DNA from 3 places in the Bacillus xiamenensis genome. Region 2 is predicted to be linked to each of the others. Evidence: riboswitches for the same ligand, from Rfam matches in the RefSeq annotation. Region 2 holds a riboswitch; each other region holds the start of a gene.
What was found. Region 2 has a riboswitch for S-adenosylmethionine ahead of BK049_RS09145 (5-methyltetrahydropteroyltriglutamate--homocysteine S-methyltransferase). Riboswitches for the same ligand answer to the same signal wherever they lie in the genome.

Region 1: another riboswitch for S-adenosylmethionine. It lies ahead of metK (methionine adenosyltransferase); the one in region 2 lies ahead of BK049_RS09145 (5-methyltetrahydropteroyltriglutamate--homocysteine S-methyltransferase).
Region 3: another riboswitch for S-adenosylmethionine. It lies ahead of BK049_RS18640 (YezD family protein); the one in region 2 lies ahead of BK049_RS09145 (5-methyltetrahydropteroyltriglutamate--homocysteine S-methyltransferase).

Annotation. Positions count from the first base shown of each region.
Region 1 covers NZ_CP017786.1:2,656,659-2,667,474, forward strand. Annotated here, with positions in the region: gene BK049_RS13565 (ABC transporter substrate-binding protein) at 7-1,008, opposite strand; gene BK049_RS13570 (carotenoid biosynthesis protein) at 1,182-1,910, shown strand; gene BK049_RS13575 (lysophospholipid acyltransferase family protein) at 1,879-2,625, shown strand; gene BK049_RS13580 (glycosyltransferase family 2 protein) at 2,610-3,737, shown strand; gene BK049_RS13585 (phytoene desaturase family protein) at 3,734-5,215, shown strand; gene BK049_RS13590 (alpha/beta hydrolase family protein) at 5,242-6,036, shown strand; gene BK049_RS13595 (DUF2584 domain-containing protein) at 6,076-6,318, shown strand; gene pckA (phosphoenolpyruvate carboxykinase (ATP)) at 6,359-7,945, opposite strand; SAM riboswitch class I at 8,174-8,308, shown strand; gene metK (methionine adenosyltransferase) at 8,504-9,706, shown strand; gene asnB (asparagine synthase (glutamine-hydrolyzing)) at 9,853-10,816, shown strand, end outside.
Region 2 covers NZ_CP017786.1:1,804,708-1,815,523, forward strand. Annotated here, with positions in the region: partial or broken gene BK049_RS09120 (transposase) at 1-1,279, opposite strand, end outside; gene BK049_RS09125 (hypothetical protein) at 1,558-1,992, shown strand; gene BK049_RS09130 (hypothetical protein) at 2,056-3,522, shown strand; gene BK049_RS09135 (ATP-binding cassette domain-containing protein) at 3,509-4,186, shown strand; gene BK049_RS09140 (hypothetical protein) at 4,183-5,298, shown strand; gene BK049_RS09145 (5-methyltetrahydropteroyltriglutamate--homocysteine S-methyltransferase) at 5,418-6,539, opposite strand; SAM riboswitch class I at 6,627-6,739, opposite strand; gene BK049_RS09150 (gluconate:H+ symporter) at 6,822-8,141, opposite strand; gene BK049_RS09155 (four-carbon acid sugar kinase family protein) at 8,192-9,613, opposite strand; gene garR (2-hydroxy-3-oxopropionate reductase) at 9,620-10,513, opposite strand; gene BK049_RS09165 (MurR/RpiR family transcriptional regulator) at 10,711-10,816, opposite strand, start outside.
Region 3 covers NZ_CP017786.1:159,826-170,641, forward strand. Annotated here, with positions in the region: gene BK049_RS00760 (Rqc2 family fibronectin-binding protein) at 1-1,514, shown strand, start outside; gene BK049_RS00765 (precorrin-2 dehydrogenase/sirohydrochlorin ferrochelatase family protein) at 1,545-2,048, opposite strand; gene BK049_RS00770 (sirohydrochlorin chelatase) at 2,029-2,814, opposite strand; gene cobA (uroporphyrinogen-III C-methyltransferase) at 2,890-3,645, opposite strand; gene cysC (adenylyl-sulfate kinase) at 3,675-4,268, opposite strand; gene sat (sulfate adenylyltransferase) at 4,282-5,418, opposite strand; gene BK049_RS00790 (sulfate permease) at 5,476-6,540, opposite strand; gene BK049_RS00795 (phosphoadenylyl-sulfate reductase) at 6,554-7,255, opposite strand; gene BK049_RS18640 (YezD family protein) at 7,301-7,447, opposite strand; SAM riboswitch class I at 7,522-7,624, opposite strand; gene pyrE (orotate phosphoribosyltransferase) at 7,762-8,400, opposite strand; gene pyrF (orotidine-5'-phosphate decarboxylase) at 8,408-9,112, opposite strand; gene BK049_RS00810 (dihydroorotate dehydrogenase) at 9,084-10,016, opposite strand; gene BK049_RS00815 (dihydroorotate dehydrogenase electron transfer subunit) at 10,010-10,786, opposite strand; gene carB (carbamoyl-phosphate synthase (glutamine-hydrolyzing) large subunit) at 10,783-10,816, opposite strand, start outside.

The DNA.
Region 1 (10,816 bases), 850 kb from region 2:
CCTATTCTATTTGTGATCTGTGACCTTCTTTGCAATGGATGAATCGACAAGTTGTTTGTACGGGATAAATTCCGGCAGTTCACCGCTCGCCTTCATGATTTCCTGTAGTTTGTTCCATTCATCTTCATTTAGAAGGGGATCTGTTGCATATGAGTGCTGCTGCTTGTAGCGTTTGATGGCATTTGATAAGACGTCAACATCCGTATCAGGAAAATGCGATTGGATTGTCTTGGCAATCTCCTCTGGACGCTTCGTTTCTACCCACTTCTGTGCTTTATAAATGGCACGAGTAAAGGCTTCGGCTGTTTCTTTGTTTTTTTCTAAGTAACTCTTCTTTGCCATAAAAGTGGTATAAGGCACCTTGCCAGAAGCCTCTCCAAAGGAGGCGGTAATGTACCCTTTGCCTTCTTTTTCGATTAAGGATGCAGTCGGCTCAAATAACTGGACAAAATCGCCAGTTCCAGAGGAAAAAGCGCCTGAAATGTTGGCAAAATCAATATTTTGAATCATCCGAAGATCCTTTTTCAAATCAATGCCTTCTTTTTTCAGGACATATTCACCGACCATTTGCGGCATACCGCCTTTCCGCTGTCCGAGAAAGTCTTTTCCTTTTAATTGATCCCAAGAGAATTCGTCGATTTTCTCCCTTGAGACAAGAAAAGTACCGTCTGTTTGAGTCAGCTGCGCAAAGTTCATGACAGAGTCTTTTGTCCCTTGGGCTTCCACATAGATAGAGGATTCAGATCCGGTCAGGGCGATATCGGCACCGCCGGATAAAAGAGCTGTCATCGTTTTATCGCCGCCCCAAGTGGTTTTTAATTCAACCTCTAACCCTTCTTCTTTGAAGAACTCCTCTGATAAGGCGACATAAAGCGGAGCATAAAAGACCGAATGGGTCACCTCTGCAACTTGTACGGTCTGCTCTTGTTCTTTTTTACAGGCGACAAATGGAAGAAAGAGCAAGACAACGAATATGAATGCCAGTCTGACTTTAATGGAACGATTCAAGAGTAATTCGCCTCCTTTGTTCTAGATCACTAATTAAAGTATGTCAAAAGGGATTTTTGGTGAGTGCCTAGATGAAATAAGAAGCGCATTGTTTATTTATAGATCGTGCCTTTTTTTCTATACTAGAAGCATGAATGCTTTCTTGAATTTGGCAAAAATAAAGGAGCGGTTTCGTGTATAGATTGAGTTGGATATTTGTTGGATGGTATTTGGTAGGACTCATATTAATGGTTTTTTTCGAAGTGCCGGCATGGCTTCAGTTTGCAAATGGAATCTTCCTTGTGCTGTACGCCTGCTGCGTGATGGAGCTGTGCCGACATATGTATGGATCATGGCGCTTTGTGATCAAACGAGCGGCGATTGTGGGAGCTCTTACGTTTACGATTGAATGGGTCGGAATCACAACGGGCTTTCCATTCGGGGCCTATGATTATTACCCGGCCTTAGGTTTTCTTGTGGCGGGTGTGCCCTTAACGATCGCTTTTGCATGGGTTGGCGTGTTTTTAAATAGTCTTTTTTTATCCGGACAACAATCAAAGTGGGTGCGAGCCGCCGAAACGGGGCTATGGATTGTACTGCTTGATCTCATATTAGATCCAGTAGCGGCTGACCGTAAGTTTTGGGTGTGGTATGACGGTGACGGTTTTTTTGGTATTCCTTTTGAGAATTTTGTGAGCTGGGGTATGATTGGAGCAGGGCTTTCGTTTCTTTTTCCGCTCGTCTCGATTGATCAGCAGGTATTGCGCTGGAATGGCCGTATTTATCAAGCGATGGTGATGTTCTTTGGTCTTCTGGCATTAAAGGGCGGGCTGGATGTGATTTTTTATTTAGCACTGATCATTGTCATCTTGTGTGAAGGAAGGGTTCAATTTGAAAGAAAGCGACAAAAGCCGAGCGTTTAGCCGATTATTTTATCTTTATCTTGAACGATATTTACTGAATAAACATTTCCACTGTGTGATGATGCAAGGTACGGTGGACCCAAAAGAGAAGTTACCTGTTCTTTATCTTGCGAATCACAGTTCATGGTGGGATGGACTGATCATCTTTCTATTAACAGAAAAAACATCTGAACGAGATCATTACATGATGATGGAGGAGAAGCAGCTAAAGCAATATGCTTTTTTTCGTAAGCTAGGTGCATTTCCAGTCCATAAAGAGAAGTTGACAAGTGTAAAACAAGCATTGATGACGGCAAAAGCAAATATGCAGGAAGGCGCGGCAGTTTGGCTTTTTCCGCAGGGGAAAATCATGCATCAGGATACAAGGCCGCTTGAACTGGAGGGCGGAGCTTCTTTTTTGGTGAGACAATTTGAGCAGGTCATCGTCAAGCCGGTGACGCTGCATTATACATTTAATCAATTTCAAAAACCGACGGTATCGGTCGTGTTTGGAGAAGACGTTGTACTATCTGGCGGCTCACTTCGAAGCAAGGAAGTAACAAGTATACTTGGAGACCTGCTTGAAACACAGTTAAACCAACATCAAGCGCAGGTCGTCGCTGATCCTGATTTTACAGTAAAGGAACAATTTAGACAGATGACAAGGACAAGCCGGTCAACAAGTGATGCGTTTGATTCCTTTAAGAAGTGGGTGAAAACATGGCGGTCTTTTTAACGGTGATCAGTGCTTTGCTGCTCTGTCAATTGATGTTTACCATCTGGAATATGAAGCAAATCCCTGTGCTTAAGCCTGCGTCTCTTTCGCCTGATGAACCGATTTCATTATCGATCCTCATTCCAGCGAGAAATGAGGAAAAACGTCTGGAAGCGTGTCTTCAGTCGATTGTTGATCAGCATCTTTATCCGAAGGAGCTGATTGTGCTGGATGATCATTCGACAGATCAGACGAGAGCAATTGCTGAGGGCTTCGCAGAGAAATATCCGTGGATTCGTGTGCAGTCAGGTCAAGTGTTGAAGCGAGGCTGGCTTGGTAAATCCTATGCTTGCTCTCAGCTAGCTGAGGCAGCATCTTCTGACTGGCTGTTATTTTTAGATGCAGATGTCCGGTTAAAACAAGGAGCCATCGAGGCGGTGTACAAGCAGTTATGCACGCAAAAAACGGGAATGCTGTCAGGCTTCCCAGAGCAAAAAACAGGGACACCGTTTGAGCATCTTGTGGTCCCTATGATGATGTTTACGATTGGGTGTCATCTGCCAGTGAAATGGGTCAGAAAATCTCAAAACCCGGCTTTTGCCGCAGCTCATGGCGGCTTTATTGCGATTGAAAAGAACTGTTATCACGAAATAGGTGGTCATGAAGCGATCAAGGATTCGCTCGTTGATGATATGGCCTTGGCGAAACGAGTGAAAGCGAAGGGCTTTCCGTTCACACTTGCGAGTATTCATCCGTTTGTCTATATGAGAATGTATGAGAGCGGACAGGAAGTGTGGGAAGGCTATCGAAAAAATTTGTTTCCTGGAGTAAATCGGAGCATTGCTTTGTTAAGCGGTGTCTTTTGTTTATATACAATGCTTTATTTGGTTCCCGTTATTTGTTTCATTATCGCCCTCATTCAGTTTGATGTGGTCAATCTCTGTTTAGCCATTCTTTGCTACGGGCTAGGTGTATCTATTAAAGCGGTCATTGATATCGAAAATGGAAGAACGTCTACGATGGCCTTTTTATTGCCGGTAAGTATCATGAGCCTGATCGCCATTGGTTTTGCTTCTATGAAAATTGGACTGAAAAAAGAAGGGTATGAATGGAAAGGAAGAAGGTACGAATGAAAAAAGTGATCATCATTGGCGGCGGACTTGGCGGGTTGTCAGCGGCAATTCGCTTACAGTCACGCGGGGTTCAGGTCACCATTTTAGAAAAAGAAGCTGCTTTAGGCGGGAAATTACAGCGTCATCAAGGGGCTGGCTACTCTTTTGACCTAGGACCGAGCACCATTACAATGAAGGCGTATTTTGAAGAAGTGTTTACCTCTTGTCAGAGACGAATGGAGGATTATGTCACATTTTATCCGATCTCTCCCCTGACCAAAAATGTATTCTCTGATGGTCATACGGTCGAGTTTACGCCGAATATCGAGCAAATGGAAGTGCAAATTGCCGCATTTAGCCCTGAGGATGCGCAGCAATACCGAGCCTTTTTACAGGAGTCAAAAAAGCTTTTCCAAATGGCGGAGGATCAGTTTTTAAATCGTTTGTTATTGACCTGGAAGGATAAAGCGGATCTTAAGCTGGTGAAAGCACTTCTTGCTGTCAAACCGTTTACATCCGTTCAGCGCCTGCTTCGTCAGTATTTTCGTCATCCTCATACATTGGCGATGTTTGGGCGGTATGCAACATACATTGGCTCTTCACCCTACGAGGCTCCCGCTATTTTTAATATGATGGCGTATTTAGAAGGGGAAAAAGGCATTTATGGAATAAAGGGCGGTACGTATCGTTTAGTTGAGGCGTTTGAGACACTCGCAAAGGAATTGGGCGTCCAGATTCATCTCAATGAACAAGTAAATAAAATTCATGTGAGGAATAAACGAATCCAAGGGGTTGAAACAGATCAGCAGGTGTATGAGGCAGATCAAGTCATTGCAGGAGCGGATGCACTGACTGTCTATCGCCATTTGATTGATGAAAAAGACCGTCCTGGCTTTTTAAATCAAAAGCTTTCAAATATCGAACCATCGTTATCTGGCTTTGTTCTTTTACTTGGAATACCTAAAGTCTATGAACAGTTGTCTCATCATAATGTATTTTTTCCAGAGAATTATGAGCAAGAATTCAAGGATATTTTTCAGAAAAAAAAGCTCCCTCAGGACCCGGCGCTTTACATATGTTATTCAGGCCATTCAGAGCCAGCCTTGAGCGGAGGACCGGGAAGAAGCAACCTGTTTGTCCTGGCCAATGCACCTTATGTGACAAAAGAGCAAAATTGGGACATGCTAAAGGAGACGTATCGTCAGCATATCAAAACGAAACTAAAAGAAAAGGGTCTCTTTGATATCGATCAGGTTGTCGAATATGAAGCGGTTCAAACCCCGCTTGATTTGCAGCAAAAAACGGGAGCATATCACGGAGCCATTTATGGCATGTCTTCGAATTCGTTCAAGCAGGCATTTTTCCGTATCAATAATCAATCAAAGGATATTGAAGGGCTTTGGTTTGTTGGAGGCACCAGTCATCCAGGCGGCGGTACTCCGATGGTGACAAAATCAGGTCAGCTTGTTGCAGAAGCGATTATGAAGCAATTGACGTAACACCGAATGAAAAGGAGAGAATTCAAGTGATTGTGGAAAAAAGAAGGTTCCCGTCGCCCCATCCGCATATTCACTTATATACAGTGACATATGAGGCCGATGGACTTCGGATGAAAGGGCTGCTCGCTGAACCGGCCGGAGAAGGTCTCTATGACGGTTTTTTGTATTTACGCGGCGGCATTAAAAATGTGGGGATGGTCAGACCTGGCCGAATTGTGCAATTTGCAGCGCAAGGCTTTGTCGTCTTTGCTCCTTTTTACCGAGGGAATCAAGGAGGCGAAGGGAACGAGGACTTTGCCGGAGAGGATCGGAAAGATGCATTTGCGGCTTTTAATCTGTTAAAAAATCATCAAAAGGTGAAGCAGGATCGCATTCATATCTTTGGTTTTTCCCGTGGCGGTATTATGGGCATTTGGACCGCTGTTGAAATGAAACAGGAAGCCGCCTCCTTTGTGACTTGGGGCGGTGTAAGTGATATGAAGCTCACCTACGAAGAACGTGTGGATATGAGAAGAATGATGAAGCGCGTGATAGGCGGTCCGCCGCACAAGGTGCCAGAAGCATATGAGGCGCGAACCCCTTTGAATGATGTGGACAAAATCGAAGCCCCTGTCTTAATCATCCATGGAGAGCAGGATCAGAATGTATCCATTGAGCATGCGTATTTATTAGAAGATGCGCTGCGTCAGCATGGCAAGTCTGTGGAAACATGGTATTTTCATGGCTACAATCATTATTTCCCGCCGCAGCATAATCGGGAGATTGTCAGACGGCTGACGACATGGATGCACAGCCGTAAAGGCGGAAATGTGGTAAAATAAACAGTAGAAAGAAATTTAGAAAGTAGGGGGATTTTCATTATGGGAATGCCTGTTGAATTTAATACAATGATTGTCACAAAAGGAAAAGAGACAAGAATTGAAGAAAATGTGTTTGAGCTCATGAAGGAAGGGTACCGCATTTATCCATTAAATATTCCGCTTGAGGTGCGCAAAACGAAAGACGGGGAAAAAACAGGGACAGCACATGTAGAAAAGCTCGAGCTGTCAGACGATGTCACGAAGGTGACTTACCGTCTTGTATCATTGCATTCAACGAATTAAAAAAGCTGAGGGAATGATCCCCTCAGCTTTTGTCTTTTGATTAGACGAGTGGTCCGCCTTTTGCTTCGATGTCACTTGCTGCATGGCTGAATTTTTTGAAATTCTTTTTAAATTCGTTTGCAAGGAAGTAGGCTTTTTCTCGGTAAGCCTCTTGATCAGCCCATGTTTTAGCAGGCTGAAGGACTTCATCTGGCACCCCTGGAATATGAAGCGGGATGTGTAATCCAAAGATGTCGTCAGTGATTATTTCAGCATTGTCAAGATCGCCTTCGATGGCTGCCTGCACCATCGCTCTTGTATGAGCCAGGTTCATTCGTTTGCCCGTACCATAGCCGCCGCCAGTCCAGCCTGTGTTCACAAGGAATACTTTTGCGCCATGCTCATCAATTTTTTTGCCAAGCATTTCAGCATAGATGTGAGCAGGAAGTGGCAAGAACGGTGAACCGAAGCAAGTAGAGAATGTCGTTTCTGGTGATGTCACACCGCGCTCAGTTCCTGCTAATTTACTTGTGTAGCCGCTAAGGAAGTGATACATGGCCTGTTCTTTCGTTAAACGGCTGATTGGAGGTAAAACACCAAAAGCATCCGCTGTTAAAAAGACGATGGCAGATGGATGACCTGCGATACTTGGTTTCACGATGTTATCAATCATTTCGATTGGGTAAGCCGCCCGTGTATTTTCAGTAAAGAATGTGTCATCATAATCCGCTTCACGTGTTTCTTCATCCAGCACCACGTTTTCAAGCACGGATCCGAAGCTGATGGCTTTGTAAATTTGCGGCTCTTTTTCCTCACTTAAGTTCACACATTTCGCATAGCATCCGCCCTCAATATTGAAGACACCAGTGCTAGACCAGCCGTGTTCATCGTCTCCAATCAGCTTGCGGCTTGCACTTGCAGAAAGCGTCGTTTTCCCAGTCCCTGAAAGGCCGAAAAATAATGCGACATCGCCTTCTTGACCAACGTTAGCTGAGCAGTGCATGGATAAAATATCTTGTTCAGGGAGAAGGTAGTTCATGACAGAGAAAATGGATTTCTTCATCTCTCCTGCATACTCTGTTCCACCGATCAGAATTGTACGCTTTTCAAAAGAAACGATAATAAACGTTTCAGAGTTTGTGCCATCTGTTTCAGGATCTGCTTTAAAGTGAGGAGCAGATAAGATGGTAAAAGGCTTTTCATTTGATGATGGTGTTGATCCGTCAGGTCTAATGAATAGCTGCTTTGCAAAGAGATTGTGCCATGCGAATTCGTTTACCACTGTAATGGGTATACGGTATCTTTCGTCAGCACCCGCAAATCCTTCAAAGACAAATAGTTCATCACGTTCTTTTAAGTATGACACAACTTTTGTATATAAACGATCAAATGCGTCTTTTGAGATCGGCTGATTCACTGTGCCCCAATCAATGTTATGCGCAGAGCTTTCTTCTTTTACAATAAATTTATCTTTAGGCGAACGTCCAGTGTAGGCACCAGTTGTCGCGCGGACAGCACCTGTTGAAGTTAAAACGCCTTCATGACGTGCCAAAATCTTTTCAACAAGTTTCGGAACAGATAAATTTTGGTGCGTATTTTCTAATGAGAGCAATGACTGCAAATCTTCTTTTAAATCCACTGAGTTCATAAAAAACCCTTCCTTTACCGTTGAATTTGTTTTTGTTTCGATTAGTATAACACATTGATAATAATAGTCTATACTATTTAAATATTTTTGTGTGTGTTTTTTCATTTCTGCTATGAAAATATGCTTTTTGGTGATGTGAAAGATGAGGTAAAAAAAGAGGGGAGATAATTCCTATGAAGCATTGACATGACGCAAGGGTTTAAGATAAGATATCTTATTGAACGGATACTCTTATCCCGAGCTGGTGGAGGGACAGGCCCGACGAAGCCCAGCAACCGGTTTCTTATGAAAAAGGCATGAACATGCTGAGAAACCAAGGTGCTAACCTGATGCAAGGTACAAAAACACCTTGAGCGATAAGAGTGAAAGGCATGCGATCTCAGACCCTTTCCTCGCAATGAAGGAAATGGTTTTTTTATTTTTGGGATATCATATGAACAAATTGCCAATAACATCTCTAATATAAACGTTTTGAAATATAAGAGGGAACGAGTTCCGTATCATATTGGAGGCCTCATCTTGGGATGGTGTGGTCTTGTACAGGAGGAAATAGCCATTATGAGTCAAAATCGTCGTTTATTTACTTCAGAATCAGTGACCGAAGGACATCCGGATAAAATCTGTGATCAAATTTCAGACAGCATTTTGGATGAAATTTTAAAGAAAGATCCTAATGCACGTGTTGCCTGTGAAACTTCTGTAACAACCGGTCTCGTATTAGTAAGCGGTGAGATTACAACGTCTACTTATGTCGACATTCCAAAGACAGTACGTGACACGATTAAGGAAATTGGCTATACACGTGCGAAATATGGGTTTGATGCGGAAACATGCGCGGTTCTTACATCAATTGATGAACAGTCTGCTGATATTGCACAAGGTGTAGACCAAGCGCTTGAAGCACGTGAAGGTACAATGACTGAAGAAGAACTTGATGCAATCGGTGCAGGTGACCAAGGCCTTATGTTTGGTTTTGCAAACAACGAAACAGAAGAGCTGATGCCGCTGCCGATTTCACTAGCGCATAAATTATCTCGTCGTTTAACAGAAGTACGCAAGAATGAAACACTTGCATACCTTCGTCCTGACGGAAAAACACAAGTAACCGTTGAATATGATGAACAAAACAAACCGGTTCGTATTGACACAGTCGTTATTTCTACACAGCATGCACCAGAAGTGACGCTTGAACAAATTCAAAGCGACTTAAAAGAGCATGTCATTCGTCCTGTCGTTCCAAGTGAACTTATTGATGAAGAGACAAAGTACTTCATTAACCCAACAGGCCGTTTCGTGATTGGTGGACCTCAAGGGGATGCTGGTTTAACTGGACGTAAAATTATTGTTGATACGTACGGAGGCTATGCTCGTCACGGAGGCGGTGCTTTCTCTGGGAAGGATGCAACGAAGGTTGACCGTTCAGCAGCATATGCGGCTCGCTATGTAGCGAAAAACATCGTAGCAGCAGGTCTTGCAGATTCTTGTGAAGTACAGCTTGCTTATGCAATTGGTGTTGCACAGCCAGTCTCAATTTCAATTGATACGTTTGGAACAGGAAAAGCGTCTGAAGAAAAATTAATTGAAGTGGTTCGTGCAAACTTTGATCTTCGTCCGGCCGGCATTATTAAAATGCTTGACTTGCGTCGTCCAATCTATAAACAAACAGCTGCATACGGACACTTTGGCCGTCATGACTTGGATCTTCCATGGGAAAAAACAGATAAAGCCGACTTGCTTCGTCAGGAAGCCTTAGGACAATAACAACATACAAAACCGCTTATTTTAAGCGGTTTTCCTTTTGATTAAAAAAATTCTACAAAAAGCTAAAAATGTGAAACGAAATTAGACAAAATACGGTCTAATTATAGGTCTACTTTTAAGAAATAACATAACGTGGAGGCAATAATATGTGTGGGTTTGTTGGTGTATTTAATCACCGTCCATTGTCCGAAACTACTGAGCAGGAAGAGTTAATTAAACAAATGAATCGTCTCATCGTTCATCGTGGTCCGGATGATGAGGGTTACTTTCATGATGAGCATGTAGGATTTGGATTTAGACGTTTAAGTATTATAGATGTGGAGCACGGAAAGCAGCCGCTTTCTTATGAAAATGAAAAATATTGGATTATTTTCAATGGAGAAATTTATAACTATGTGGAGCTGAAGGAAGAGCTTGTGAAAAAAGGCTATACGTTCAGCACAGATTCTGATACGGAAGTACTTCTTGCCACATATTGTCACTATAAAGAAGAAGCAGCATCTAAGCTTCGCGGAATGTTTGCCTTTTTAATTTGGGATAAAGAAGCGCAGTTATTATACGGCGCAAGAGATCCTTTTGGAATTAAACCGCTCTATTTTACACAAATGGATGAGCAAGTGTACTTTGCTTCTGAACGCAAAAGCTTAATGGCTGTGAAGGAGGACATCCTATTTGATGAGACCGCTTTGCAGCAATATATGTCCTTCCAGTTCGTTCCTGAGCCAAATACACTTGATCAAAAGGTGCACAAAGTGGAGCCGGGTCACCAGTTTACACTGCGCCCTGGCCAAGACATTGAATTTAAGACATACTGGAAAGTCCAATTCAAGCCTGAACAAACACAAGAGCAGAAACTAATCGAAGAAGTACGTGATGCCATCTATGATTCTGTAAAAGTACACATGAGAAGTGATGTGCCTGTTGGTTCATTCCTATCAGGCGGGATTGATTCTTCTTTCATCGTGTCGGTCGCAAAGGAATTTCATCCTGAGCTGAAGACATTCTCTGTTGGCTTCCAGCAGGACGGTTTCAGTGAAGTGGATGTGGCAAAGGAGACAGCTGATAAGCTGGGCTTACAAAACTTTAGCGCTGTCATTTCCCCTGAGGAAT
Region 2 (10,816 bases):
GCTAGGTGTGTGGCAATCTTCTTCATGTTCTGACAGGCAGCTGTGAGAAGCACTTGCTCACTCACATTTTGTTTTCCCCTCAACCGGCAGTAGCGAAGCCCATGCAGTTGTTTTGAATCTGCAAAGCTTCGCTCTATTTTTTCTTTTCTTTTTTTGTATAGCTCTTTTCCAGCGGGAGACAGACGATTTTGTCTGACCTTTTCTTTATGTTCCTCCCACACATGTCTTGAGATGACCTTTTGATGATTTTTAGATCTTGTACAGTTTTCAAGAAAAGGACACGAAGCACATTTTTTGGGATCTGATTTGTAGAACCTATAACCTTTTCGATCAGTTGTGGTATATGAAAGCTTTTCACCATTCGGGCATATGTAGTGATCGTGTTCAGAATCATACTGAAATTTCCACTTCTCGAATAATCCTCTTGTTGGATGAAAGCGTCTATGTGCGATAACACCAAAAATACGTCGATCGGATAAACCTTTACAGATTGGGGTTGTCAAATAACCAGAATCAAGGGCAACAGCTTCTACTTGAAAACCAAATCGTGCGATTTGGTGATCCAGTCGTTCAAGATATGGTACAGAATCGTGGACATTACCTGGTGTGACATGAGCATCAGTGATGATATTGTACTTCATATCTGTTGTACGGTGGTCTAGGTAGAAAAAGCCTTCTGGCTTGTTTTCACTTCCTCTTTTACCTTTAAGGGCTTTTTTCCGTGTGCCATCCGATCTTCTTGGATCGCTTCTTCTAAATCATTTATATAGTTCTGGGTATCTTGTTCAATCGTTTTTCTCGTATATTTATGTTTATTGGCATTGGCTTTAAGATGAGTTGAATCAGTAAAAAGAACGCGGCCTCCTACCATATCATGATTGATAGCTTGAAGCACGATCTCGTCGAAAATGTCTTGAAAAATCGTTGTATCTTTGAATCGAGTGCGACGATTCCAGCTAATGGTCGAGTGATGAGGAACGGGATCATTGATGTTCAAACCTAAAAACCATCTATACGCCATGTTATAGTAAATTTCTTTTTCAAGTTGTCTTTCAGAACGGATACCGTACAGGTATCCGATAAACATCATTTTGAACAAAATAAGTGGATCAAGAGAAGGGCGACCTTTATTCTCGCTATAATACGGTCTTACTTTATCTACGATAAATGAAAAATCAATGTACTGATCAATTTTACGAAGCAGGTGATCCTCTTCGACCAGTTGATCTAGCAATACAAATTCGGCTTCGTGCTGAGAAGAATTTCTAGTGTGGAACATGAGAAAAACACCTTCCTTTAGTAGGCTTTTCTCTATTATAAAATGAGAAGATGTAAATTTTAAGGAAAAAATAAAGCTGTCGAGATTTTCTCGACAGCCTGGCCACTCATTACCATGAGTGGTTTTGTTTTTTTACAATTAACAAATATATATGAATTATATTAAAAGTTTGTGAGGATTGTCGTGATATGTCGATCGATAGTAGTTGATATAAAATTGGTAATATAGGATAATCATCCCTATTGCGGAATAACTGTATCGAGAAATCGGGGGAAGATATGTCTAAATTCAAATTTTTATATCTAGCTATTATTTTTGTAGTTGCATCATCATTATTTTATGTTCAAGATGCTCAAGCTTATAGAGCAGTAAAAACAATTTCTAAGGTAACGGCTAAAGCGGATTTACCGTATTGGTCTGATCTTAAAGGTTGCGGTAAATTTAAAGCTCAAAGTCAAACAACACGTACAGGCTTTAAGAAACTTCACCACGATGTCAGTTTTTACACTGTTGGAGGAAGTGTTTCTGCTCCAGGAACGGGAGCTACAGGAAGTGCATCAAGTAAATCTTATAGTAAGTCAACGAAAGGTAAAATCTACACTACTTCAGGTAACGTTTGTGCAGGCGGATTAGCTATTTATCTTGGTATGTATACGACAACTGAAGTAGATCAAAATAGCAGCAGAACTTACACAGCTACAGCTAAAATCTAAATCTAAAAGTCAATTGATTCAGTTATTCCGCACTTATTTCAATTAGTATTAGGAGAATACAACATGTATAGAATACTAATATTTATCATCTCAATGATCTTGATTGTAACGGGATGTAGTCAAAATGAAAAGATATCTATGCAACGAAAGATATATAACAAAGACTTTTTACGTACTATCCACTCTTATATGAAAAGTGAGTCAGGAGGTCAAGTCTTTGAGGTCAATAGTCAGCAAGAGCAACCATCCGAATTAATTCAAAACACGCTAGCCCTTTACCAAAAAAATCATGGTCACGATCGTAAACAAGTAGAGTGTAGGGAAGAAAAAAATCAATTTTTCTGTAAGGTGGCACTTTCTCGCAGTGTGAATAAAAGTCAATTTTCAAAGAAAGATATTACCGGTATGGATTCCTATTTAAATCTTTTTTTATTATATAATGTTTTTACTGAAATTAAGGATTCTAAAGGTGTTAAACTAGTCAATGAAACTTTCTCCAAATTGGAAAAGCCGTCTCCGAAAGATAAAATAGAGTACCATTATTATTTAATATTGACATCATATTTCCATCATAAGGTACCTTCCTTTTTAGAGAAAGAGATTCAATCTAACTTGGAACAATATACAAGTCTATCTCTTTTTGATTATGACGAGCCTATCATTCTTTACGCATCTCTTATATTGGCGAATATGTTAGAGGTAGAACCAAATGTGAAACATTTAACGAAGATTTATTTTAATGAAGGTAACCAAAAAACCATTTTGTTTAGAGATGAAATTACATATTGGTTTCACTTTCAAATCATTCAGTTATTACAGGATATGAATCATAAAAAAGAGAGCGACCTTACTTTTAACATTCCTTCAGATTATAAGCCTTTTCCTTCACTATTTTACTCATTAGATTCTTTAAGGAATCTTTATTTAATGTCAAACATTTTTTCTAGTGCTGATTTTGACCAAGCAGAAGAATATAGACAGATTTTAACTAATAGATATGAAGGTTTACTAGAAGATGAACATCAATTAAGCAGTTATCAAAATCAGTTTTTCGCAAAGCAAATCACGAGTGAACTAGGTTTACCGTTTGACGAAACATCGATCCCTGGTGGCGCGTGTCAAAACATAGAGAACAGTAGTGAAATGTACTATTGTTTTAAACTTAAAGGGGAAAAAGCCGATAAGAGTATTGTGAAGTGGAGCGATTCGGATGATTTATTAACAACACTTATGAAATATGATATTGTAGACATAAATCAAGAAGATAAGAATAAATTGGTAGATATGTTTAATGAAGTTATTTCATATCATGGAGTTAATCATTACATTATTCTCAATTTATATACGGATCTTTTATTGCGCTATAACCTTAATGTGCCAAAAGATCAAATCAAGAAAAAAATTAAATCCTCCCAATGTGGTTTGGGTTATTGCACATCTAAAGGAAATTATGATTTTGAATTGGGTGTTTATGGCAATCACACACTTAATTTGTTAGAGGGGATTGAGATGGCTAGTGAACTTAGATAATAAAGGAGATACGTCGATTCTAAAGATCGATAACCTTGGCTTTCGATATGGGGATGCAACCATATTAAAAGATTTATCTTTACATATTCAAGGCTCTGGCCTTTATGCCCTTCATGGGGAAAGTGGTAGTGGGAAGACGACATTTATTAACATTATTGCGTTGATTCAAAAACCGAGTGCCGGGAAGATGACGTTGTTCAATCAATCCATTGACTTTACGAATCAAGAACAGGTTGATGAATACCGCAAGAAAATTGCCTATTTCTTTCAAGATTTGAACCTGATTGAGTCTTTGACTGTGAGAGAGAATCTACATGTCATCTCGTTAATCAATGAACAAGAAATCTCAAATGAAAGATTAGCAGAACAGGCTAAGAAGCTCAAAATGAGCGAGAAACTTGATGTAACAGTGAGTAACCTATCAGGTGGAGAAAGGCAGCGCGCGGCTTTTTTGAAAATCATGCTGTTTGATTATTCACTGATTCTTTTAGATGAACCAACAAATAACCTTGATAAAGATAATATTCAGATGATGCTTGGTATGTTATCTGAATTGAAGAAAACGAGGACAATTTTAGTCGTTACACACTCTGATATCGTTGTGCAACAAGCCGATGTCGTCCTTCGTTTTGAAGACTTGAATAAAAGGAACCAATCCATATGAAAATGTTATTCGTGTTTGAGTATTTAAAAAAGAAACATCGATCGACTTTGAGAAAATTGGCTGTTTTGAATTTTGTTTTGCTGATGTTGATCTTTTTCTCTATATTTACTATCTTGATTTCAGCTGATAATATTTACAAAAACGTATTGACTAACGATCGGCTTTCAATGGTTTTAATTAATGGGTATTCGAAAACTGGTGAGTACGAGTACGATACAGATAAAATTAAGCGTATGCCGAATGTCAAAGACATTGTCTACGAATATGATGTCTCGTTATCTATCGAAGCAGATGGAGAAACGGATATATTATCAGCTCTATCCTTCAATCCGACAACCAAAGAGGCTGTGAGCTATGAGGGAGATCTAAAAGAGAACACCATCCTTCTTCCAGAAAGGTTCAAGGGTAAAAAAATCAAAGCCTATGATGGTGAAGTGGAGCCATTAGAAGCGAATATCGAGTACTATAAAGGTGAAGGTAACTATTTCTTAAAAGATTACGGTTACCTATCACCAGATCTGTACAAAAAACTGAGTAGTCAAATTAAGATTGGTGAGAACTACGATGGTGTTAGAACACTCATTGTTCATTTAAATAAAACCGAGGATATTTATGAGTTTGTGAACCAGTTTGATCGGATGTTTGATGAAGAGGACGTTTTTGTATACTATCAAGCGCAAGGGCTAGAGAAATTAGTTGCTAATTCAAAATTGTCATTTTTGTTGCTTGTCGTATTTCAGACCATTTTATTTGTGGTCATTGCTTTTATTTATCGAGGTCAGATGCATACACTAATTAGCATTTTGAATCGAGATTTGTTGTCCTTGTATTTAAATGGGATGTCACCCAAGGATATGATCAAGCAATTCTACCGTAGTATAGATAAGATGAATCTAAGAGTGTATATTGTGGCGGTAATACTCATTGCTGTCTTGGGTGCTTTGTTACTTGGACAATTACCAGGAGAGGTCATTTTATGGATTGGCGGTACAGCAGTTGGACTTCTTCTCGTCTTGGTTATACTGAATAAATGGTTTGTGCGCTACATCATCACAAAACGTATGAAGAAAGAACTGTCAAAAGAGAATATCGTATCAAGATTGCGAAACTAAGAAAAGAAAGATGTAGACAAAACCTCGCATTCTTTGTCAACAACCTGAAGAACTGCTGAATGGCAGTTCTTTTTTTAATAAAAAAAGCCCTAAGCCAAGAGAGCTTAGGACTATACATTTTATTTCCACACTTGATCCGCAATCTCAATCACATGACGCAGCTTTTCCCATTGCTGCTCTTCTGTTAACAGATTGCCTTCCTCTGTTGAAGCAAATCCGCATTGCGGGCTCAAACAGATTTGGTTGATGTCCACGTATTGAGCCGCTTCCTCGATTCGTTTTTTGATCTGTTCCACTGGCTCAAGCTCGCCGTACTTTGACGTGATCAGGCCAAGTACGATTTGAAGGTTTGGATTCTTCACATATCGAAGGGGTTCAAATCCGCCAGAACGATCATCGTCGAATTCTAAAAAGAGACCATCCAGATCTAGGCCGTCAAAAATCGTTTCTGCTGCGGCTTCGTAGCCACCTTCAGCTGCCCAAGTCGATTTAAAATTACCACGGCAAATGTGCATTGTAATGACTAAATCATCTGGTCGATCGGCAACGGCTTCATTAATTGTTTTTGCAAACGACTCACGAAGTTCATTTTCCTCGCGGCCAAAGGCTTTGATTTGTTCATGTCCCTTTTCAGAGAAGAACACAGCCCATGCTGTATCATCTAGCTGTAAGTAGCGGCAGCCAGCATCATAAAATGCACGGATGGCTTTTTTATAAGCCTGTGCCACGTCATGGTGGAATTCATCTAAACTGTCATACACACCTTCATCTAGCTTGCCGCGGAAAAAGAGCATATTCGGGCTTGGAATCGTCATTTTAGCCGTATGATCACCCGCGATGCTGTGAAGGAAGCGATAATCCTCTAGCATTGGATGATCTGTAAAATCAATCTTGCCTGTTACCTTGATGCCTCTCGCTTTTGTCGTCGTGTTGTGGAATTGAATGCCCTGGTCTGCTTCAAATCCTTCGACTCCATCAAGTCCTTCTAGAAAGTCAAAATGCCACCATGCACGTCTGAATTCTCCATCTGTGACAACCTCTAATCCAATTTCCTTTTGCTTCTCTACAATACGTGTAATTTCCTCGTTTTCAATTTGCCTTAGCTGCTCTGCTGTCAGTGTACCGTCGGCTTTTTGCTTGCGAGCTTCTTTGATGCGCTCAGAACGAAGCAAACTCCCTACTTGATCTGCGCGAAATGGCGGCTTTGTTGTTTTCTTTCCGATGGTTTGTACTTGTGTCATGCTGAATCCCTTCTTTCTTCAGGTTAACATTCAAATAAAAAAGCTCTTCCTTGGATAAGGAAGAGCATCATATACTGTGAGATCTCTGCCTTATCTTCAAACAAGCATCAGCTTGTTTAAGGAATTAGCACCATTCTGTTCCGAGGAACAGCGGTTGCCGGGTTTCACAGGGCCAGTCCCTCCACCACTCTTAATAAGGTTACCTTTTGATTCAATTTTCTTAATAAACACAATTATTCAACCTTTTTGAGAAAAAGTCAATGGTTTTTACAATTTATTTTCCTACATGAACAAATCAGCGACGAGGACACCAGCTAGTCCGACAAGTGAAAGAACAGTCACCATCAATGTCCAAGTTTTAAAGGTTTGAGCCATCGACAGATTAAAGTATTCTTTGTAAATCCAGAAACCCGCATCATTCACATGAGAGAATGTAATACTCCCGGCACCTGTTGCAATCACCATTAATTCCGGGCTGACACCCGTCAAACCAATCAGCGGTGCAGAAATGCCAGCCGCTGTGAGACCGGCGACAGTGGCTGATCCTAAAGAGACACGAAGGACAGCGGCAATCAGCCAGGTGAGGAGCAGAGGAGACAGTGTGCTTCCTTGCATAATCCCTGCAATGTATTGATCAACACCGCTGTCAATGAGCACCTGTTTAAAGGCGCCGCCACCTGCAATGATCAATAGAATCATCGCAATGGAGCCAATTGAATCCGTAATCGACTTCATGACGTCCTGCATGCTCTTTCCTCTGCCAAGGCCAAATGTGTAGATGGCAAGCAGCACAGAGATTAATAGGGCGATCGCGGGCTCACCTAAAAACTCAGCCGCCGGTAGCAGTGGAGAGGACGGGAAGAAAATTTCTAAACATGCTCTGAATGTCATGAGCAATACAGGCAAAACAGCGGTGAAAATGCTAATGCCGAAGCTAGGCATTTCATCTTCTGTAAATTCCTTTGGATTAAATAAATTCTTTGGAATGTGTGCGTGCAGTTGATCCTTTTTAAATAGTTTTGTAAAGAGAAGTCCGCCTACTAAAACAGCAGGAATCGCTAAAATGATTCCAATTAATAAGGTTTGTCCCATATTGGCTTGAAATACATTGGCAATGGCTGTCGGCCCTGGGTGAGGAGGGAGGAAGCCGTGTGTTGTAATGAGTGCAGCGACGAGCGGCATTCCCACATACAACACAGGAAGTCTTGCGGCTTGAGCAATGGTAAAGACTAATGGAATGAGAATGATGAATCCGGTTTCATAAAATAGAGCAATTCCGATAACAAAACCAGTCAGCATCGTCGCCCATTGAATTTTTCCGATACCAAATCGGTCGATGAGTGTCATCGCGATACGCTGAGCACCGCCAGAATCAGCCATCAATTTACCAAGCATCGCTCCAAAACCAAGAACCAATGCTAAGTGACCGAGTGTGCTTCCGAGCCCTTTTTCGACAGATGCGATCGCTTCAAGTGGTGACATGCCCTCTAACACGGCAACAATTAAAGAGACAATAATCAATGAAATGAAAGCGTTTAACTTAAAGACCACCATAAGTAAAAGTAATAACAAAACGCCAAGTCCAATAAAAACTAATGACATGATCTTTCCTCCTTTGTGTTGCATGAGGGAGCGTGAACACTCCCTATGCTTTATCCTTCAAGTATGTCTACAGCTTCTTTTAACGTATCCTTTGAGCCAACATTTCCCGGGAAAATCACATAAGACATGAATGGGAATTTACTGTCTTCTCCTGTTTGCCAAACGGGAATACCTGGTCGAATTTGACCGGCGACAGTCGCACGCTTGACGTTAAGACCCCTTGTTCCTATATCGCTTGAGGTAATTCCACCTTTGGCAATCAGATACTTAGGACGAATGGAGAGGCGCTGGACAATGCTTGTCACAGCATCACTAATTTGAACAGACAGCTTCAATTCTTCCTCTTGACGATCGTCCCCAAGATCAAGCCGTTCCCTCCTTGTATAAACAGCAACAGATTGCCCTGATGTTAACAACGCTTCAGTCTGTTGGATCACGCGGTCAATTTCCACTTGAAATGCTTCAGGTTCTAACACGAGGTGTGTATCGAACTCGATAAAAGCGATCTCTTTATTTTGTTGAAGTGCTTTTAATTGTTCCGTTGTTTTCTTGACATGGGAACCAACCATGATGAGACCACCGTGCTGGCTTTCTTCTTGGATCAAATCTTCTCTTGTTAATAAGGGTCGATCCTGAACCCCGCCAAGCACTTTTGTAAGAGCGGCCGCACTTCTAAATAGAAATTGCTGTCCTGCTTTGATGGCATCTATGAGGGCAGTGACAAAGACTTTGACATCATCATAGTCCACCGCATTCACAACCACCTTTTGAAAATTCTTCACGGTCATAAGCTGATTCTTGATCTGGTCAATGCGTAAAGCCCGTATATCCTCTAAAGAAATATAGGTAGTGTTCTCCTTTGTGAACGATCCGCCTGATTTCTCTTCAATCCACTCACCGAGATGAGAAGATTGAAATCCGAATGTACGATCTAGTGCAAACTCTGTCTCACCAGCAGGAATTAATTCGTGTCCTTCCTGTACGTAGTGAATATTGCCAATCGTAAAGCGCCCGCCTTCTTTAAAAAAGGGAAGAAGGATTTCGCCGTCAAATTGGTGGGAGCTTTGCTGTTCAATGGTTGTTCTGAGAATTTCAGTCTCTAGCGGGAAGTGTCCACGCAGGGTGGAATCCCCCCGGCTGACAATGATGAAATCTTGATCAAGCCGTTCAGCCGTTTTCACAATCGTTGATGCGATCGTTTCATGAAGAACCGTCGTTTCTTTCTCTGTCATACTGCGAGAGTTGGTTAAGATAAAGAACATACGGCTGTCTTCAAGAAAACCAGCTTCAATGCTTTTCTCTGACCAATCGGTGAAAACGGAGACGCCGTGTACGGTTTGAATGCCAGTTGGATCATCGTCTAATACAATGATTTTATGATGAAAATGGTTCAGTGCTTGTTCATATGCTGATTGGATACTATTTGAATCCGCTTTCGGAATGGTATTTAGTAAATCAATACTTTGTTTCATAAAGCCTCATCCCTTCTTCACTTCAACATGAGCCATTTTTTCGTAATATTGAACGATTCCGCCATGATCAAGTCCAGATTTTCCGTCCGCTTTGAGGGCGTGGAAGATTTCAAGCAGCTGACTAGAAAGCGGAAGAGGAACGCCAATATCATGGGCAGTTTCCATCACATTGGTTAAATCCTTTAAGTTGATGTCGATGCGTCCGCCAGGTTCAAAGTTTCGTTCTAAGATGAGCGGAACCTTTGCATCGAGAACAGCACTTCCTGCCAGTCCACCGCGAATAGCCTCATACATTTTATCAATCGCAATGCCTGACTTAGCGGCAAGAACAAGCGCCTCGGACATGGCAGCGATATTTAAGTTGACGATGATTTGATTCGCAAGCTTAGCGGTTGTACCGCTTCCATTTGATCCAACTAATACGACATCTGTGCCCATGGCATGCAGGACATCCTTCACTTGTTCGAAGATCGCTTCTTCGCCGCCCGCCATAATCGCCAGTGTTCCGTCAATCGCTTTCGGCTCTCCGCCGCTGACAGGTGCATCAATAAATTCGACCTGATGCTGTTTTGCCAGTGCAGCTAATGCTCTAGAAGTAACAGGTGAAATAGAGCTCATATCAATGATGACCGTGCCAGGTTTAGCGGCAGCTAAAATGCCCTGTTCACCTGCTACAACTGCTTCTACATGCTCACCCTTGGGAAGCATCGTGATTATGATATCGCTTTCAGATGCTGCCTCAGCAGCTGAAGTGGCGCCTTTTGCTCCTGCTTCTTTTAATGCTTGAACAGCTTCCGTATGAATATCGAAAACAGTCACAGTATGACCGGCTTTTAATAGATTAAGTGCCATAGGTTTTCCCATAATTCCTAATCCGATGAATCCAATTTGCTTCGTCATTTTGTCGCCTCCCATTTCGAAAACCCTTACAAAAAGCGCTTTCTTTTCTTTTTGTTAGTATATATACTATCTATTATATTTGATAGTAGGAAATAAACTATTGTTCATTTAATGTACATGACGTGATAGAACGTGTCAACGGAAAATATGAGGGAAGTCACAAAAAAAGACCGGAATCAGCTCCGGTCTTATGCCATTTATGTTTTATTTTTAGCTACGGCTAATCGAGATCGTTTGACGTTTTCGATCGCATGTGGTCCTAGTTCTAAAACAGCTGCAACGTACAGAACATCAATGATCACA
Region 3 (10,816 bases), 1.6 Mb from region 2:
ATGATAATCCAAGCGAACCTCCAATGTTTTGTATGCTCCTCAGGAAGCATCTTGAAGGAGGATTCATTGAACGGTTTGAACAAATTGGATTAGATCGCGTCATCGTGCTGCACGTGCGAAGCCGAAATGAAATTGGCGATGAACAGACCCGTAAGCTTTATATTGAAATTATGGGCCGGCACAGCAACTTGATTCTCGTGGAAGACGGAACGGAGCAGATCATTGACGGACTGAAACACCTTTCTCCATCTGTGAACAGCTATCGAACGGTACTGCCAGGACATGAATATCTTCTGCCCCCTGCTCAGCAAAAGCTGAATCCTTTTGACGTGACAAAGGAAGATATTTTAAAGCATTTACGTTTTCAAGAAGGGAAAATCGCCAATCAAATTGTCGATACGTTCTCTGGGGTTTCTCCCCTGTTTGCAAAGGAAGCTGTCCATAGAGCCGGTCTTGCCAATCAGGAAACGATTCCAAGTACATTGCTCGAGATGTTTCAGCTCATTCAGTCGCATTCCTTTACCCCGCAGCTGACAAGAAAAGATGGGAAAGAGTATTTTTATTTATTAGAACTTCAGCATGTCAATGGTGACATGAAGACGTTTGATTCTCTCAGCCAGCTGCTTGACCGTTTTTATTTCGGAAAAGCTGAAAGAGACAGAGTCAAACAGCAGGCATCTGACCTTGAACGGTTTGTTGTGAATGAAAAGAAGAAAAATGAAAACAAGCTAAAAAAACTAAAAAGAACCCTAGAAGAATCTCAAAACGCGCATAAGTACCAGCTCTATGGCGAATTGCTTACGGCCAATTTATATGCGATAAAAAAAGGGGATAAAGAAGCGACAGTCATCAATTATTACGATGAAGAAGGCGCAGAGATGACGATTCCGCTCAAAACAAATAAGACCCCTTCTGAAAATGCACAGGCGTATTTTACAAAATATCAAAAGGCAAAAAATGCCGTAGAGGCTGTAAAAGAACAAATTGAGCGGACATATGAAGAAATTGCTTATTTTGAAGAGCTGATCCAGCAGCTGACCTCTGCCTCACCAAAAGATTTAGAGGAAATAAGAGAAGAGCTTGTTGAAGGAAAATATTTGCGTGCCAAACAAAAGCGTCATGCCAAAAAGAAAAAACCGTCAGCCATTCAGCTGGAAACGTATGAATCTTCTCAAGGCATTTCAATTTTAGTTGGAAAAAACAACAAACAAAACGAGTATTTGACCACAAAGGCGGCAGCTCGTGATGACATTTGGCTGCACACAAAGGATATCCCTGGATCACATGTCGTCATCCGCCACCAAGCGCCTGATGAACAAACCTTGCTAGAAGCGGCACAAATTGCTGCCTACTTCTCTAAAGCAAAAGAATCAAGCTCCGTCCCTGTCGACTATACGAAAATTCGGCATGTGAAAAAACCAAACGGAGCAAAACCAGGCTTTGTCACGTATGATCATCAGCAAACCTTATTTGTCACACCTGATGAAGATGTTGTCTTAAAGCTGCGAAAATAAAAATAGCCGATAAAATCTTTGGATGAGATTTTATCGGCTATTTCTTTGTTGTTTTTTTCTTTCTATATAGAGGGCATCAAGTGCGTCTATGTCTTCTTGTTCGAGCAAAGTCTCAATCGCCGCAGCCAGCTCCTTTGTTCGAGACGGGCTTGCACCGCTCGTAGATACTGAAATCGTCACTTTTCCCGCCCTCACAACCTTCGGCACGATCACATTGCCAAACTCTGACTGGCTCACGCAGTTGACAAGCTGATGAGGCGTTGCTGTTTGCGTTATCCATTCGTTCACTAAAGGATCGTTTGTGGCAGCGACAATGAGAAATGCATCCTTTAGATCTTCCGCGCCCACTTTCTTTTTCTCCCAATTCAGCCCATTTGTTTCAATGAGTTTGGCCATTTCATCACAAATGTCAGGACTCACAATGGTTATGCGGCAAGGCTCCATGCATAACGCACTCGCCCTTCTTGCCGCTACCAGCCCGCCGCCGGCGATAACCACTTGTTTATTGGTTAGATCAAGATGAATGGGAAGCATGGCTTTCTCCTTGAAAACGAAACGCACCCTCTTTGTTTAAGATGGTTTCTTGCACACGTTCAATATAAGCTGATTTCACATGCGGATGAAATCCAATATACCGGCAGACACGAACATCACGAAGCCGCTCTCTCGCCTGATCTGCTTCACTTTCAATCTCTTTCATTAAAATTCCAGTGAATAATAGATAAGGAACGATATAAACTGGCGTATTGTCATCTTCTGATAACTGCGCTAAGACGTCACGATAATTTGGTCCACATGCCGTAATAAAACATGGGAGAACCTCTGCACGGGGCAGCAGCGTCCGGACATCGTCCGCAATGCCAAATACATCTCGTTTTACATCTGGGTCCGAGCTTCCGCGGCCAATCAAAACGATTCGAGCTTTCTCGCCTTCATACCCTGCTTCTTCAATCCTTGCAACAACGGCTTTTGTTACTTCTTTGTTTACCCCAATAGGTCTTCCGTATGTCACCTTCACTTGCGGGAAACGTTTTTGCACTTTCTCAATCTCTTCTGGGATATCTGATTTGGCATGCATGGCGGTTAAAAGGAGAAGCGGGACAATTGCAATGTGAGTTGCTCCTTTTTGCACACAGCTCTCAAATCCTTCTTCTATAGACGGGTCTGTTAACTCTAAAAAACATATTTCTTGAATATCTGCTTTCACTAATGGCATGCAGCTTTTCATAAAAGAGATGGCTTTATCTTGTGCTTCTTTGACTCTGCTTCCATGTCCCACATAAAGTACAGCTTGTTTCATTTAGCTCCTCCTTCTCATCCTGCTTTCATCAGACGAAAAGACACGATGCATCAGCGTGTCTTTTCCCTGTTTCATTTATTTCTCGATCAGTGCGGGTTCAAACCAGTTTAGCTTTTGATGAAAATGAACGACATCTCCTACCACGATTAAACTTGGATGCTCGATTCCTTCTTTTTCAACCGTTTCAGACAGGGTCGCCACTGTGCAGCAAGTCGTCTTTTGCCTTGTCGTTGTTCCCCAGTGAATGAACGCAGCTGGTGTTTCAGGATCTCGTCCATTTTTTAGTAGAAGCCGCTGCACTTTTGCCACGTTTTTGACGCCCATGTATATCACAAGGGTATCAATCCCCGTTGCCAGTGCTTCCCACTTTTCTTCAAAGTGTTCATCCTTTTGATAATGACCTGTCACAAAGGCTACATTTGAGCTGAATTCTCGGTGCGTCACAGGAATGCCTGCATAAGCTGCTGCTGCAATACCAGAGGTAATCCCTGGGACGACTTCATACAGAATACCATGCTCAGCTAAACACTCGATTTCTTCACCGCCGCGGCCAAATACAAAGGGATCGCCGCCTTTCAGACGAACGACAACGTTCCCTTCCTTTGCATGAGCAACAAGCGCTTCATTGATGGCTTCCTGCCTCATCGTATGATGATTTGGCAGCTTGCCGCAATAGATCAATTCCGCCTCCGGTTTGGCATGGGCAAGAATCTCTTGATTGACAAGACGATCATATAAAATGACATCTGCCTGCTGTATTGCCTTATGGGCCTTTAATGTAATTAAATCTGGGTCACCCGGTCCGGCACCTACAATGTATACTTTCCCCATCGTGCTTTTCTCCCCCTGCCATCAGGCGATTATTTCGTCGTTCTCTTTACATAATCAACCAGTCGCTGTTTGGACTCCTCGCGTGACAATTCACCTGTATCTAGGACAAGCTCAGGTGCAGCCGGCTCTTCGTACGGTGAATCAATTCCAGTGAAAAATGGAATTTCACCGTTTCTTGCTTTTTTATATAACCCCTTTGGATCACGCTCTTCACACACGTTTAGATCACATTTCACAAACACTTCGTGGAATTCTCCATCTTCGACTAACTGTCTAACAATTTGGCGATCTTCTTGAAAGGGTGAAATAAAAGCAGTGATCACAATCGTCCCTTGCTCAACAAATAATTTCGCCACTTCACCGATGCGCCGAATGTTCTCTTTTCTGTCGTCATCGGAAAAGCCTAAATCTTTATTGAGTCCATGTCGTACATTATCACCATCAAGAACGGTGACTTGGTAGCCTTGTTCAAACAACTCTCTAGCCGCTGCATTAGCGATCGTCGATTTGCCTGAACCACTTAGGCCGGTGAGCCAGATAATGCCGCTTTTATGATTGTTTTTCTGTTGATATTCTTTTTTTGTAATAGATGAATCATGCCATACAATATGTTCGTTACTCATGTCATACCCTCCTTTAAGATACCGTCGTTTTTAATCCTTCGATTAATGTTTCAATGACTTCTTTTCGGCTGAACGTGCTCGGTGGTAATTCACCGTTTCTCAGCATTGTTCGAACCTTTGTACCTGAAAGGATGACATGCTCGCTTTTATCGTGCGGGCACGTTTTTGGTGTGGCCATTGCTTCACATGTATTGCAGTAGAAGCTGTGTTCAAATTTTAATGGTGTAATACCAATCTCTTCGCTTGTGAATTGCTCAAATAGTTCCTGCGCCTCATATGTGCCGTAATAATCACCAACACCCGCATGATCTCTGCCGACAATAAAATGTGTGCAGCCATAATTTTTACGCACAAGCGCATGAAAAATCGCTTCCTTTGGTCCAGCATAACGCATTGCAGCAGGGAAAACACCTAAAAAGACGCGGTCTTTTGGATAATAACCGTTGAGTAACACTTGATAGCTTTTCATTCTTACATCTGCTGGGATATCATCCGATTTTGTTTCACCAACAAGCGGATTTAAAAATAAACCATCCACTGTTTCCAGTGCTGTCTTTTGAATATATTCATGGGCGCGATGGACCGGGTTTCTCGTTTGGAAGCCAACAATGGTTTTCCAGCCGTTTTCTTTAAAATGTCTTCTTGTTTCTTCTGGCTCATACGTAAATTGCGGGAATGGTTTTTCACTGCGTTTCGTCAGTGTAATTTTACCACCAATATACGTGTCACCGCGTTCAAATAATTTTTTCACACCCGGGTGATGAAGGTCATCTGTTTTATACACATTCACTGCTTCTTTTTCCTTATCCGGTGTGTATTTGTCTTCCACTTCAATGACCCCGTATACCGTTCCATTGTACGATAGACGTACAATATCACCTTGACGAATCTCCGCTGCCTTTTCCTTAGTGACTGGCAGCGTAATCGGAAGAGACCAAACGACACCACTTGCTAGCCGCATACTGCTGACAACCGCTTCATAATCAGTTCTTGTTAAAAACCCTTCAATTGGACTATACCCGCCAATTGCAATGAGTTCAAGGTCTGCAAAAGAGATAGCATCCAGTTCAATTTCCTTCGCAGCTGTGCTTAGATCAAATTCTTCATTTACTCGATTAATTAATACGCCACCATGTGGTGTTAAACTCATTTGTTCATCTTCCTCTCAATGTTCATATTTAGTAGATCATAATAGTCGGATTTGTGTTTAAATCCCGCCGCCCTGTTCATGAATCGAGCTGCTCTCATTTTTGACTGCTTTCATTAGACTCAGTGCACCAAGTGAGGCAAGCAGTACACTCATCATGATAAAGATAGAGTAATAGTCTCCTTTTAAGAAAAGGCTCACGAGCAAATACGAGAGACTGAGTGATAAGAAAGGTGACACAACCCAGACTTTCAGCATTTTTTTCACGACATGTTTATGAAAAATGTTCGGTCCGCCCTTTGCCATACCAAGCCCGATAATAGACGAGGAGGTGATTTGGGTAAGTGGAACGGGTAGCCCAAAAATAGAGCTGACGATCACAAGTCCTGCGCCGGTACTCGATAATAGAATTCCTTCTCCCGTTTGATAGCGGGTAATTTTCTTGCCGTTTGTTTCAAGGACCCTTCTGCCTAGCAAAAGCGCACCAAATGCAACAAAGATTCCTCCGTAAAGGGTTCCTTGCCCAACTGTCAAAACACCTGAGGCGACAAGGGGACCGACGGCATTAGCGACATTGTTCATCCCTGCTGAAAACGCCTCTAGAAATCCGCTGATAATGAGAAGCACAGATAAAATCAATGTTCCCTTTTTTGATAATGTCCGTTTAGGGAACAATCTGATGATTTTGACAACGACAAAGGTAAAAACAAAGGCGACAAGCGGGATGATAATCCAAAAGGCGACAATCACTAAAATAGATTTCACATACAGCACTTTATACGCGACGGCCACACCGACCACAGCACCTACTGTGACTTCACTTGTTGATAATGGAATGGCCATGAGATTCGCGATGAAAAGTGATAATGCGGCAGAGCCAATAATGATACACACAATTTCAAGTGTGATGACAGATTCCGGCATAATCCCAGAGCTGATCGTTTTGACGACCTCTCCGCCGCCAATCACTGAGCCTGCTAATATCCCTACTGCACAAACGCTGAGTGCATAAATTGGCTTTTTAATGGCACCTGATCCATATGCGATACCCATCGAAGCGGCTGCTCCGCTTGCGCCAATGTTTAAAGCAAAGAATAAACTAAATAAAATTGCGGCGATTTCCATACATTATGCTCCCTTACTCATGTAATCCGCACTCGGTCTTTGCTGTCCCTGACCATCTACCAGAACGCAGGTCATCTGCTGTAAATGCTGGCTGTGTACACGGAGCACATCCGATGCTCGGATATCCCTGGTCGTGCAGCGGATTATAAGTAAGTTCTTCTCTAGACGTATATCTCCAAATGTCCTTCCACGTCCAGTGGATGAGCGGACATACTTTTACTGATTTAAATTTCTCATCTTTATTTAAGAAGTTCGTCCCTGCTCGTTTTGGTGATTGCTCTCTTCTTAAGCCAGAAAGCCATGCCGGATAGCCAGATAGTGCCTCTTGCAAAGGAATGACCTTCCGCATATGGCAGCAGCTTTGAGGATTCGTTTCCCATAATTTATCACCATGCTGCTCGTTTTGCTGTTCCACTGTCAGCTCAGGGGTTTTCAGCACGATGTCTAAACCAGGATATCTTTCCTTGACTGCATCAATGGTGTCGTATGTTTCTTTGAAATGCAGACCTGTATCTAAAAAGACAATTCTCGCATCCTTTTTTACTTTTGCAATCAGATCAATTAGGACAATACCCTCAATGCCAAAACTACATGCATAAACGAGCTGATCACCATAGTGGCCGTACGCCCATTTCAGCACAGATAGGGCTCCTTTATACAAATCGTCCTCTTGAAATGTAATGGACGGCTCTTGCCAATTTTCATAAGTTAACATTATTTCTCCCCTTTCGGAGTACTGCTCCTATTACTGTTCTCCGCATTACTTCAATCTGATTTTTTCATTTTTTTCCACTTGAATCACTTGACCGTCCTGAACAATCAACGTAATCGAACCAAATTTCATATCCCCAATCAGTTCTTTCATGTGCTTCACTAAGTCCTCATCCTGATTTTGTTTCAATTCCATCTCCTCTTCCTCCTCACCGTTAAAATAAAAAAACTTTCTTTCAGTCCGAAAGAAAGATGAGGAAGTTCGCGATTTCCTTATCTTTCAAAATAGAATCATTTTGCAGGAAGTAGCACCTTGCGAATCGCAGGTTGCTGGGCTTCATCGGGCCAGTCCCTCCACCTCTCTGGATAAGAATTTTAATTTGTATTAAATATTAACACAATTCAAACAAAAGTCAACCCGACTTTATTGATAGGATTAGTTTTTATTTAAATTTGAGTCTATTTTACTATTTTTAACCAAAAGAAAAGCTGTGCTTTGCTGCACAGCTTTTAGACCGTTTCTTCCATCCAAGATTCAGACGAAGGATCTTCTCTCCATCGTTTTAGTTTATTCATAGAAGAAGGATCAATCGCTTTTAGCTCAAGTGCCGCTTCAGTCAGTGTGTCATAGTCTGTGAGTGTGACATATGGAATGTTTTTCTCTTGAAAAGCTGCTGCTGCTTTTGGCAGGCCGTATGTGAAGATAGCCACAACCCCAAGTACGTCACAGCCTTCTTCTTCTAGAGCGGCAACCACGTCAAGAACGCTGCCCCCGGTTGAGATGAGGTCTTCTACAACGACCACCTTTTGACCAGGCGATACGGCTCCTTCAATTTGATTTCCTTTTCCGTGCGCTTTTGGCTTACTTCTCACATAACACATCGGCACATTCAAACGGTCTGCCGCTAATGCCGCATGCGGAATACCTGCTGTTGCAGTACCTGCGATGACTTCAGCACCCTCGAAATGAGAGAGAATCAAATCTTTTAAACCTTCCGCAATGTCATTTCTGACTTCTGGATACGACAAGGTCAGACGGTTGTCGCAGTAAATTGGCGATTTGATGCCGCTCGCCCATGTAAATGGTTCGTCTGGTTTTAAAGAGACAGCTTTGATTTGTAATAGATGTTTAGCGATTTTCATTTTCATACGGCAGTCACTCCCACTCTTTCAAAATTTGTTGATAGGCGTCCACTGGGTTTACGGCTTTCGTGATGGATCTCCCAACAACGATTTGTGAAACACCTTGCTCTTTTGCAAAGGCAGGTGTCGCCACACGCTTTTGGTCATCGGTTTGATCATTTGGTAAACGAATTCCTGGTGTCACAGTGAGAAAGGAAGGTGAGATTTGCTCATGAATTACTTTTGATTCATGAACAGAACATACAACACCGTCAAGTCCACTTTCATATGCCAATTGTCCGTAATGAAGCACAGCTTCTTGTAATGGACGATCAATCAGTAATTCTTTTTTCATCATTTCTTCTGACGTACTTGTAAGCTGAGTCACAGCAATAATGCTTGGACGATTTTGCCCGGCAGGGGTTCCGCTTTCAAGCCCCTCTATCGCAGCCTGCATCATTCTTTTCCCGCCAGCTGCATGCACATTGACCAAATCTACACCAAGTGCAGCAAGCCGGTTCATTGCTTTTTGTACGGTTGTTGGAATGTCATGAAGCTTCAGATCAAGGAAAATACGGCAATTTTTTTCTTTCAGTGCGTCAAGGATGGCAGGACCTTCTTGGTAAAATAGCTCCATACCGACCTTGACGAATAAAGGTGTCCCTTCAAACAGATCTAAAAAGGCGTGCGCCTCCTGCCCTGATGGAAAATCAAGTGCGATGATGGGCAAGTGCTTCATGTTTCCAGCTCCTTCCGATACATTCCTCTACAGATGAATACCCATATGCCGTCAGCACATTCGGCAGCTCCTCAATGATTTCCGGGCAAATAAATGGGTTCACAAAATTGGCTGTCCCAACAGCGACTGCACTTGCTCCTGCTAATAGAAACTCAAGTACATCTTCAGCGCTTTGCACCCCGCCCATCCCAATAATGGGAATAGAGACTGCCTGACTGACCTCATGCACCATTCGAACGGCGACAGGCTTTATTGCAGGGCCTGACAATCCACCTGTTTGATTGGCAAGAATGGGTTTGCCTGTTTTTAAATCTAGACGCATACCAATCAAGGTATTAATCATGGTGAGCCCATCTGCTCCAGCCGATTCAATCGCTTTAGCAATCTCAGTGATATTGGCCACATTAGGTGACAGTTTCACATAGACAGGAACAGAAGAGACTTCCTTGACTGCCTTTGTCAATGACGCGGCCATCTTTGGGTCCGTACCAAAAGCGATCCCTCCTGTTTTGACATTTGGACAGGAGATATTCAGTTCGAGGGCATGGACATTCCTTGCTTGACTGATGTGTTTGGCCACTTCGACATAATCATCAACCTGTGAACCTGCAACATTCGCAATAATGGGTGTATCAAACTGCTCAAGCCAAGGTAATTCATGTTCAAGCACGCCTTTTAGACCTGGATTTTGTAAGCCAATCGCATTCAGCATACCGGCTCCAGTTTCGGCCACCCTCGGTGTTGGGTTGCCAAATCTCGGTTCAAGGGTCGTGGCTTTAATCATGATGCCGCCCAGCAAGGAAAGGTCATATAATGATGCGAATTCTTTTCCAAATCCAAAACAGCCTGATGCAGGAATGATTGGATTTTTTAAAGATAAGCCGGGTAATTCGATGTTTAGCATGATAGCGCCACCTCCTCCGCTTTAAAAACAGGTCCATCCAGACAAACTTTAACGTACGGTTTCTCGTGCTGATCGGTATGACAGACACAAGCAAAGCATGCACCGATTCCGCAGCCCATTCGTTCTTCCATTGAAATATAGACAGGCTTATCGGGATAAGAGTCTTTTAATGCTTTTAACATAGGTGTCGGGCCGCAGGAAAGCAAGACATCAAAGTTCAACTCATTCTCTTCAATGACATTTGTCACAAACCCTTTCGAGCCATATGTTCCATCAACGGTTGCGATAAACGTATCTCCAAGTGCTTGAAATTTCTCCTCATAAAATACATCCTTTTTCGATTGAAAACCGAGAACATGTTTTACGATGACGCCTTTTTTCGTTAACCGCTTAGACAGTTCATACAGCGGCGGCACACCTATTCCTCCGCCCACTAGTAATGCCGTCTGCCCAGGCTTTACGACTGAGGGGTCATACCCGTTCCCAAGCGGTCCTAACACATCGACTGATTCTCCCGTCCGCTTTTGGGAAAGGAGCTTTGTGCCCTCGCCCTCTGCGCGGTAAATGATGGTTGCTTCTTGCTTGCCGGCATGAATGTTGGCAATACTGATCGGTCTTCTCAAAAGCGGTGTCATGGATTCGCTGACCTTTATATGAAGAAATTGTCCAGCTGTTTGAAAGGATTCGACAAGGTCACCCTTTAATGTCATTTCGTAAATATGATCAGCGATCTCTCGATTCGAGACGACCATCAAGTATGCTTTTTTCATATCGTTACTGTCACCTCAGCATTCGTTTTC